Regions from separate parts of the Paenibacillus sp. J53TS2 genome, predicted to be linked through region 1. Evidence: riboswitches for the same ligand, from Rfam matches in the RefSeq annotation. Region 1 holds a riboswitch; the other holds the start of a gene.

Region 1 (5,170 bases):
ACGTTATATGAACGATTGCGCCTGATTCGCATCCGGTACCGCCGCCAGCGGGAGAGCGCTCGGCACGCGGGGTAAAACGGCGGAAACAGCAGTAACGCCAGTAACAGCAGTAAAAGTAGCTGGAACAGTAAGAACGGAGTATAGCAGTAGAGACGGTAAAGGCAGTAAAGGCAACTGCCTGAGGACCTACTCGAGCTTCAGCCGGAGGGTTGAGCCCTCCTTCGGCCGAATGAACTGTAAAAGTGCAGTTCGTTCGGCCGTTTTAGTCGCTAAAACACAAATGAACTGCAAAAATGCAGTTCATTTGTGGGGGATATAAGGAAAAATACATATTTATCCCGAAATCAACTGTACGTCCACTCATCCATCGAAAAAGGCCAACGAGGACTTATCGTCCAAGTTGGCCTCATGGTTCAAATGTGTACGTTCCTCTAAATCCAATCCCTTTTCCGGAATATATAAAACATCCCTAAACCCAAGGCAAGCATGATGCCGAGGACGATAAAGTAGCCGTACTGCGAATGCAGCTCCGGCATATGGTCGAAGTTCATACCGTAGATGCCGGTAATCAGAGTTAACGGGATGAAGATTGTTGTAATCGCGGTAAACACGCGCATGATTTCGTTGGCTCGGTTAGCGATGGCGGCCTGATAGGCCTCGCGTAAGTTGCCGACGAGTTCGCGGAACGTATCGAAGTTCTCGGAGATCTTCACGGCGTTTTCGTAAATGTCGCTGAAATATTTTTGCAACTGGTCGTCGATCAGCCGGAGGTCTTTCTTGTTCAGAATGTTGATGACTTCCTTCTGCGGCCCAAGCACTTTCTTCAGCCACAGGATTTCGCTTCGCAGCCCGATGATTTCGTTCAGATGCGAACGTTTGGTATGCATCAAGATATCTTCTTCCAGCTTCTCGATCTTTACTTCGATCCGGTCGCCGACGGTAAAGTAGTTATCGACCACCAGGTCGACCAGCAGGTACAGGAACCGGTCGGGCTCGCTGACCTCCTGTTCCCACAGAATCGGCTTCACGGCGCGAAGCTCGTTAATTTTTTGCTTAGTAACCGTAATGATATAATGCCGTCCCAAAAAGAGGTTTAACGCGCGCAGAAAAATTTCTTCATCATCATACCGAATGCTGTTCACCACGATAAAATAGTGGTTATCGTAGGTTTCGATCTTCGGACGTTGTTCTTCCTCGCTCAAGCAGTCTTCTACAGCCAGATCGTGCAGCGAAAATAAGGGCTGCAGCAGGGCGAGATCATCGACGTCGGCATCGATCCAGTAGAAGCCTTCTTCCGGAGCGGTGGTCGTCAGTTCCACATCTTCTACAGGGGTAAATACGCCGGCTTGGACATGACGAATTTTCATAAGCTTTCACTCCCTTTCCCCGGGCCTGCCGGCCTGGGATGCTCTTGGTTGAAGCATAGGAAAGGGACCAACCGTGGCTTGCCCGGAACGATGAAAAAGGCGTTTATGCAAACACCGGGAAAAGAAAGTGCCCTAAGCGTTCCGCAGGCATCCAGCGGGTCGGTTTCCTATGCGATTGGTATTCCTGGGTTGTCCTCTGCGGACTCGGGTCGCCTTCCATTCTCGGTTTCACCTCGCTATTTTCAGGTTGTTTGAACATTCGTCAAACCCTAGGGCCGTCTGGGCCTAAAGGCACTTGTCTAGTATAACGCCAGCGAATGAAATGTTTCAACCCAAAAGTATACTATGTGAGCCGGTTCAAAGCGGTCCATGAATATTCGTGTGATTTTTCTCTCAGGTTCTTGACGGAATGCCGCCAGATCCTTTAAAGTGAATGTCAAGGAGTAGGCGCGAAGCCGAGGTCCTTAACTAAACTAAATATAGCGAAATCTTATCAAGAGCAGGTGGAGGGACTAGCCCGATGATACCCGGCAACCGGCGATTTTCCTAAAAAATCGCAGCGGTGCTAATTCTTGCAGAACTGTCAGCTTCGAACGCTGAGCGGCTTCTGAGAGATGAGAGAGGCGCATACCGGATACGTAATGACCTTTCTCCCCGTGAGAGAGGTCATTCTGTTTACATGGCCCCTCAAACGGATGTTGATTTCTTAATGACGCTACGATAAAAGGAGTGAAACCACATGCCGATTAAAGTACCGGATCATTTGCCGGCAAAGGATGTACTGGCCAGCGAAAACATCTTTGTTATGGATGAGAGCCGCGCTTATCATCAGGATATCCGTCCTTTGCGGATTGCCATTCTCAACCTGATGCCAACCAAAGAAACGACGGAATCGCAAATCCTTCGTTTACTTGGAAATACGCCGCTCCAGGTTGAAATCGTCCTGCTCCACCCCAGTTCCCACACCTCGAAGAATACGCCAGCTGAGCATTTGGAGATGTTCTACAAAACGTTCGACGAGATCCGGAACCGCCGCTTTGACGGCATGATCGTGACCGGAGCCCCCGTGGAACAGCTGGACTTCGAAGAAGTGAATTATTGGGAAGAGCTGAAGGAAATCTTCGAATGGACCAAAACCCATGTGACCTCGACCATGCATATCTGTTGGGGCTCGCAGGCAGGCTTATATTACCATTACGGGGTTCGTAAAGTACCGCTCGCGAAAAAATGCTTTGGCGTATTCTCCCACACGGTAAACGATCCGAAGGTGAAGCTTCTGCGAGGGTTTGATGAAGTGTTCCAGGTGCCGCATTCCCGCCATACCGACGTGGAGCGGTCGGACATCGATCGGGTGCCGGAGTTGCAAATTCTGGCGGAATCGGACGAAGCCGGAATTTATTTGGTGGCCACTCGGGATGGTAGACATATTTTCGTAACCGGCCATTCGGAATACGATCCGGAATCGTTGAAATGGGAATATGATCGAGATGTTGCCAAAGGCATGGAGATCGAGTTGCCGGTGAATTATTATCCGAATGACGATCCGACCCGAGCGCCGCGTTCTTCCTGGCGGGCCCATGCAAACTTATTATTTTCCAATTGGCTAAACTACTATGTGTATCAAGAAACGCCGTACGATATCGATCTAACGGCCGACTTTGTATATGAGATCTAAAGTGGAGGGGTTGCAGGTGGGGGAGCAGAACAAGGAATGGCGGATCGAGAGCAGACTGGCGCAAATCGGATCGATGGAGGAACCGGTTACGGGTGCGGTGAACTACCCGATTTATCAAGCAACGGCGTTTCGCCACCCGCGCCTTGGGCAAAGCACGGGGTTTGACTACGCTCGAACGAAGAGCCCTACCCGCAAAGTGCTGGAAGACGCGGCGGCCACCCTGGAATCCGGTGACGCGGGGTTTGCCTGTAGTTCTGGAATGGCGGCGCTGCAGACGGTGTTTACGTTGTTTTCGCAAGGGGATCACCTCATCGTGTCGTTGGATCTCTATGGGGGGACCTACCGTTTGCTGGAGCGGATCATGTCCAAATATGGCGTAACCGCTTCTTATGTCGATACGAATGATTTGGATGCACTGGAAAAGACCCGCCAAGTCAACACGAAAGCGGTGATCATCGAAACGCCAACCAATCCGTTGATGATGATCACCGATCTTGAGGCGGTATCGAAATGGGCGCGCACTCACGGGTTGCTAACGGTCGTAGATAATACGCTGATGACCCCGTATTTTCAGCGGCCGATCGAGCTTGGCGCGGATATCGTTGTGCACAGCGCGACGAAATATTTAGGTGGCCATAACGATGTCCTGGCCGGATTGATCGTAACTAAAGGGGAAGAACTGTCGCAGGAAATGGCGATCCTGCACAATTCGATTGGCGCGGTACTAAGCCCCTCCGATTCCTACCAATTGATGCGTGGAATGAAGACATTGGCGCTTCGGATGGAACGGCATGAAAGCAATGCACTCGCCATCGCGAAATTCCTGCAGTCGCATCCGCAGGTAGCGGAAGTGTTTCACCCGGGCTTGGAAGATCATCCGGGGTACGCGACGCAACGGAAGCAATCGAGCGGGAACACGGGGATTTTTGCCTTTAAGGTCACGGATGCCCGTTACGTGGAGCCGGTGCTGCGCCATCTGAACTTGATCGCGTTCGCTGAAAGTCTTGGCGGCGTGGAGTCGCTCATGACGTATCCGGCGGTCCAGACGCATGCGGACATTCCCGAGGAGATTCGAAAAGCGGTTGGCGTGGACGACCGGTTGCTGCGATTCTCTGTTGGTATCGAGCATGTTGATGATTTGATCGCCGACTTGAGCGGAGCACTGGAAGCGGCGCGACAGGAAGTCGAAGGGGGACAAGGCGCATGAGCGGGCAGGAGAAACGGGAAAACAAATTCGAAACGAAGCTAATCCATTTCGGCAGTGAGGTAGACGAAGCGACGGGCGCATCCAGCGTACCGATCTATCAGGCGTCGACGTTTCATCACCACGATATTTTTAATCCGCCGCAGCATGATTATAGCCGTTCCGGCAATCCGACACGGCAAGCGCTTGAGGATTATATTGCGGTGCTGGAAGGCGGGGTGCAGGGCTTTGCCTTCGCAAGTGGGATGGCGGCCATTTCAACGACGCTGATGCTGCTCTCTGCCGGCGACCATATTATCGTGACGGAAGATGTGTACGGGGGTACATACCGGTTGCTGTCGAATATTTTGACTCGGATGAATATCGAGACGACGTTTGTGGACATGACGCAGCCGGAGTTGGTGAAGGCCGCATTAAAAGCCAATACGAAAGCTGTTTATATGGAGACGCCGTCCAACCCAACGCTGAAAATCACTGACATCGCGGAAATCTCCGCCTGGGCGCGGGAAAAGGGATTGCTCAGCATCGTGGACAATACGTTTATGACGCCGTATTATCAGCGCCCGATCGAGCTTGGAACGGATATCGTCCTGCATAGCGCGACCAAATTCCTTGGCGGTCACAGCGACGTGCTGGCCGGTTTAGCGGTGGCGCGGACGGACGAGTTGGCCCGTCAGCTGAAATACGTGCAGAACGGACTGGGCACCGTCCTGGGTGCGCAAGATTCATGGCTGCTGATGCGCGGCATGAAAACGCTGGGGGCCCGAATGGCGCATAGTGAGATCAGCGCCCGCAAGCTGGCTGATTGGCTGAGCCGCCGCGGCGATATCGACGCGGTGTTCTACCCCGGCCTAGCGAACCATCCTGGCCGCGAGGTCCAGGAGAAGCAATCGACCGGCTATGGCGCGGTCGTCTCCTTCGACG
Region 2 (5,170 bases), on a different contig from region 1:
CCAGCTCCACGCCTTCTTCCTTCAGCTTCGGCGCGATAAACTTCAGAATATCGGCATGCGGTACGGTAGCACCTACAACCAGCTTCACCGGTTCTGCTGCCGTTTGGTTCCCAGCATTCGCTGCATTCCCCTCAGCAGCCGATGTATTTCCAGCCGTGTTACCTTCAGCTCCGTTATTGGCGGCGTTATTGCTGCCGCAAGCGGCCAACACCAACACCAACACGAGTGTAAGTAAAGATAATGTCCATTTTTTCATTGCAGGTTCTCCCCCTTAAGAGTGTTTTTTGAATAAGGATACTTCTATCTATTTAGGATTTCCTTATTTCCGCGTAAAAAAGATCACTAGCCGGTCTCCCAGCATTTGCAGTACTTGCACCAGAATCACCATGAAGATCACCGAAACGATCATGACGCCCGTTTCGTACCGGTAATACCCGTAACGGATCGCCAGGTCACCGAGTCCACCTCCGCCTACCATGCCTGACATCGCGGTATACGACACCAGCGTGACCACGGTAATCGTCATGCCTGCGATCAAGCCGGGCAGCGATTCCGGGAGCAGCACCTTGCGGATGATCTGGAAGGTGGAAGCCCCCATCGCCTGGGAAGCTTCAATTACCCCGCGGTCAACCTCGCGCAGCGCCGTTTCCACCAGACGCGCGAAGAACGGGGCTGCCCCGATCACCAGCGGCGGAATCGTGCCTTCCACGCCGGTGGATACGCCCATGAGGGTCCGCGTGACCGGAATCAAGGCGACGATCAGAATGATGAACGGTACCGAGCGAAGAACGTTCACGATCAGCGAAATCAACCGGTAAACCCATCCTAATACCAAGGATTGGGAACGCGAGAAAGTGAACAGCAATACCCCGAGCGGGAGCCCGATCACGAAGGTGAACAAGGTTGCATACCCCATCATCTGCAAGGTATCCAGCGTAGCTGTGCCCATCTCCGACCAATCAATGGCTCCGAGGTCCAGTCCTCTCATTACTCGATCACCTCCACGTCAAGATCGCGTTCCTGCAAGAGCGACAGCGTGCGCTCTACCTGGTCGTCTTCGCCTTCGAACGATACGGTCAGTTGACCATACGGAGTATCCTTGATCGTGGAGATCGTTCCTTGCAGGATGGCGAAGTTGACGCCAGTTTCCCGCACGACCTGGGACAACACCGATTCATAAGTTTTCGCGCCCAGGAACGTGATTTTCACCAGCCTGGACCACTCCGGATGCGGTACGGAAGCCGCCAGTCTCACGCCTTCTTCCCCCGCCGCCTCCCGGTGAATGAACTCCCGGGTCACCATGTGCTTCGGTTTCAGGAACACTTCCGTTACCGGACCTTGCTCCACGATGCCGCCTTCGTGAATGACCGCCACCCGATCGCAGATGCTCTGGATGACGTGCATTTCATGCGTGATCAGCAGAATCGTCAATTGGAATCGCTTGTTGATGTCAAGCAGCAGCTTCAGGATGGAGTCCGTCGTCTGCGGATCCAGCGCCGAGGTGGCTTCGTCGCACAGCAATACGTCGGGGTCGCTGGCCAGCGCTCGGGCGATTCCAACCCGCTGCTTCTGACCGCCGGACAGCTGCGCCGGAAACTTATGACGATGCTCCTCCAATCCGACCAAGGTAAGCAGCTCGTTTACTTTCTCCGCAATCGCCGCCTTCGGCGTTCCGATCAGCGCAAGCGGAAATGCGATATTATCGTATACGGTCGCCGAGGAGAGTAGGTTGAAATGTTGAAAAATCATGCCGATTTTGCGGCGCTGCTGCTGAAGCTCCCGCTTGCCAAGCTTCGTGAGCTCAACCCCGCCGACCCACACCTCGCCTTCGGTCGGACGTTCCAGCAAATTGATACAACGGATTAAGGTGCTTTTGCCGGCGCCGGAGTGACCGATAACGCCGAAGATTTCGCCTTTGCGAACGCTAAGGTTCAACCCGGACAGCGCGGTGGTCGCCGTTTTTTTGGTGCCATATATTTTGGTAATCTTTTTAAGTTCGATCAATCGGCTAACCTCCTGTTCCTAGCATAGACAATTATCGACCGGCGTATGAAAAAACAGAAAAGAGCCCTACAGATTCAAAGGGCTCTCTTTACGTAAAGACAATGCCTTCTCATCTGCCAAAACCATCTGCTCACAAACGCATTGGTTTTGAAGGAATTAGCACCATGACATTCGGTCCCATGACTTCAGCGGAATCAAACTTCCGCATCACGGGTGAATCGGTTGCTGGGCTTCATCGGGCCTTTCCCTCCGCCTCTCTCGATAAGAAAAATATGAAATTGTAGAGTCGTTAATTGAAACTATTGATGAGTATAATGAGTTTTGCCCATTTTGTAAAGAGAAAAAATAGGAACGGCGGATCGATCAGACCGCCGCTATTTTTTTCCAACGTTGATTAATGTAGTCAAACACCGTGAAATACGTGTCGCAAACCATACGGTATCCCTGTTCCAGTTCGCGGATATGCTGATCCAGATCCTCCAGGGCGACTTTCCCGAACAACGCCTGATGACGCTGCCACAGATCGTCCTTCATCTCCGAGTTCATGTAATGAATCTCCGTGTTTCTCCGCCGGCGCAGAACACCCAGGGCTTCCCGGTAGGTCTCTTTAATGGCGATCAACTGGTTCCCAAGCTCGGTATGGGTCTTCAGATAAGCGAACTGGCGCAGCACGGTAAAATAAGAGAAATGCATCTTTATCTTCGAGGTTTTCAAATCGAACAATTCGTTGAGCACCGTTCCCAGCTTGTCCAGCGCCGAGAATACGCGGATGAAGCCGTCCTTGTAAAAATAGACGTACCTCGCATAATCGGACCGCTCAACCGGATCCATGTCCTCGACGGATTCCGTCCGCACCTTTTTGCGGAAAAAGGCGGCGGCAAACAAAGATTGTTCGAGTTCATCCAACGAAGAGATCAAGCCGTGTACCCAAATCTCCAGCTTGCGGAAATCGTGTGAAGGATCCTGATGCTCTTTGATTTCCTTTTGCAGCAGCTTGATCGTTTGCACCATCGCGTCGATCGTTTCAGCTAGCCGACCCTCGTTTTGCCGAGGCGGCTCGCCAAGCAAGCTTCGCAGCATAGGCATACCCCGTTTCACAGAAAGTAGGATTTCCAACGTTGATCCACCAAGGAGACGATGTCCTCTTGCGGGAACAGCTCATCCGGATAACCCGGCTTCATGCGGGCATCGATAACCAGCGGCAGACCGTAGGACAGGTGATGTTGGCGTATTTCGGAATCAGCGTAAATATCGCTGGCCGGATTAAACCGTGTAAACACTGTCCATAGAAACGCCGTCTGATCGTGGGCCGCTGCCTCGGCGTTATCCACCAGTACCACAAACGGCCAGGCAGTCCCGCGTTCGCGAAGACGGCCAAGCAACCGTTCGGCAAGCTCCGGCTCGTCCTCATAGGATGCACCGGAAACGACAAGACATCCGTCATGAAAAACTTGGATTGAACGGATTTCGGCGATCTCGCCTTCGTCATACGCACGCGGCAACTCACGTACAGGATCCCCAACGCCGATCAATATCGCCTTGCTGCCATGATTCAGTTTATGGCCGGTATAATCCAGCGTGTCATGCGACGTGTTGTTGAGAATAAACAGATCCGTACGCGGATCGAAACGCTCCAACACCGTCTTGAGCAGCAGGCGGAAATCCGCCAAGTCGATCAGCTTGTCCGTCAGCATGAGGAATTTCGTTAGCGACAGCTGGCCCTCCCCCAGGATGCGGAACGCCGATACGAGGGCTTCGCGGGAGTAACTCTCGCGAACCACGGCCGAGCTCAAGGCATGGAATCCGCTCTCCGCGTACGTCCAAAGGGAGCGAACATTAGGCATCACGATCGGGAACGCTGGCGATAGCAGCTTTTGCAGAAAATCACCTAGGTAGTAATCCTCTTGCCGCGGTTTGCCGACGATTGTTGCCGGATAGATCGCGTTCTTCCGATGCCACATATGGTTCACGTGCAGCACCGGGAATTCATGTTGCAAGGAATAATAGCCGAAATGATCGCCGAACGGACCTTCAAGTCGGCGTTCGTGCGGCGGTACGAGCCCAGATATTGCGAATTCCGACTCGGCCGGAATCCGGTGGCCGCCCAGCGGATTCTCTGCCATCGGGAGCTTTTCGCCCAGGATGAAAGAAGCGACCAGCAACTCGGACAAATGCTCGGGAACCGGCGAAATAGCCGAGGCCACCATGGCCGGCGGGCCGCCCAGGAATACGGAAACCGGCAAAGGCTCCCCGCGTTTCTCGGCTTCGTGGTAGTGGAACCCTCCGCCTTTCTGGATCTGCCAGTGCACTCCGGTCGTCTGATCGTCGTACAGCTGAATCCGGTACATCCCCAGGTTATTTTCTTTCGGCTGCAGCGGATTTTCCGTATACACGAGCGGCAGCGTGATAAACGGGCCCCCGTCCTTCTGCCAGCTCGTCACTTTCGGTAAATCCTTCAAAGGCGTTTCCGTCCGGCAGACTTCGAGGATCGGGGCTTCGTTCTTGGACACGGTTTTCATACCGACCTTCAAAACGTCGCGAATCAGCCCCCGCTCATTCCAAATCGCTTTGGGCGTTGGCGGCAGCAATTTATGTATCGCCTCGACCAGTTGGTTAGCAAGCATCTCGGGCCGAGGGCCAAAAGCCATTTCCACCCGGCGAGGTGTTCCAAACAGGTTGGTTGCCACCGGGAACGGCGTTCCTTTGACATTGGTAAACAGCAAAGCGGGGCCGCCGTCATCAATGACCCGCCGGTGAATTTCGGCCAACTCCAGATAGGGATCGACCGGCACGTCGATGATGGCGAGGTCGTTTTCTTTTTGCAGCGCATCGATCCATTGTCGCAGGTTCTTGTAACTCATCTTGTTGTCCTCCTATAAAAGACGGAATTGTCGTCCGTTCCTCACATAACGTTCGCTTATAGACAAAAGTATACCTTATCCGTGCAGCCGCTTGAGCGTCCGTCATTCTACAGATTCATGACAATCGCGTTGTCAAACCGCCTTGCCGGCCGACGTCGCCTGTACCTCGGGTGTTCGGCTCAACTGCCAAGTCCGGACGCTTAAATAGCAAAGGACTCCGAATAAAGCGGCCAATACGATAATGTGCGCGAGCGAAGCGAACAAATAAACATCGTAGTTGTTTAAGGTCAGCACAATGGTGGCCC

The links. A riboswitch is a leader RNA that binds a small molecule or an ion and turns the genes downstream of it on or off. The one in region 1 is predicted to bind S-adenosylmethionine.
Region 2: it holds a riboswitch for S-adenosylmethionine, as region 1 does, so the genes downstream of both, KJS42_RS14575 (methionine ABC transporter ATP-binding protein) here and metA (homoserine O-acetyltransferase MetA) in region 1, are expected to answer to the same signal.

What each region holds. Positions count from the first base shown of each region.
Region 1 is NZ_BOSK01000001.1:836,558-841,727, reverse strand. Features, by position in the region: gene KJS42_RS03990 (HRDC domain-containing protein) at 1-75, shown strand, start outside; gene corA (magnesium/cobalt transporter CorA) at 432-1,367, opposite strand; SAM riboswitch class I at 1,855-1,988, shown strand; gene metA (homoserine O-acetyltransferase MetA) at 2,107-3,042, shown strand; gene KJS42_RS03975 (aminotransferase class I/II-fold pyridoxal phosphate-dependent enzyme) at 3,059-4,249, shown strand; gene KJS42_RS03970 (trans-sulfuration enzyme family protein) at 4,246-5,170, shown strand, end outside.
Region 2 is NZ_BOSK01000006.1:98,992-104,161, reverse strand. Features, by position in the region: gene KJS42_RS14585 (MetQ/NlpA family ABC transporter substrate-binding protein) at 1-256, opposite strand, end outside; gene KJS42_RS14580 (methionine ABC transporter permease) at 320-988, opposite strand; gene KJS42_RS14575 (methionine ABC transporter ATP-binding protein) at 988-2,004, opposite strand; SAM riboswitch class I at 2,111-2,272, opposite strand; gene KJS42_RS14570 (Cthe_2314 family HEPN domain-containing protein) at 2,368-3,084, opposite strand; gene KJS42_RS14565 (UbiD family decarboxylase) at 3,099-4,865, opposite strand; gene KJS42_RS14560 (COX15/CtaA family protein) at 4,998-5,170, opposite strand, start outside.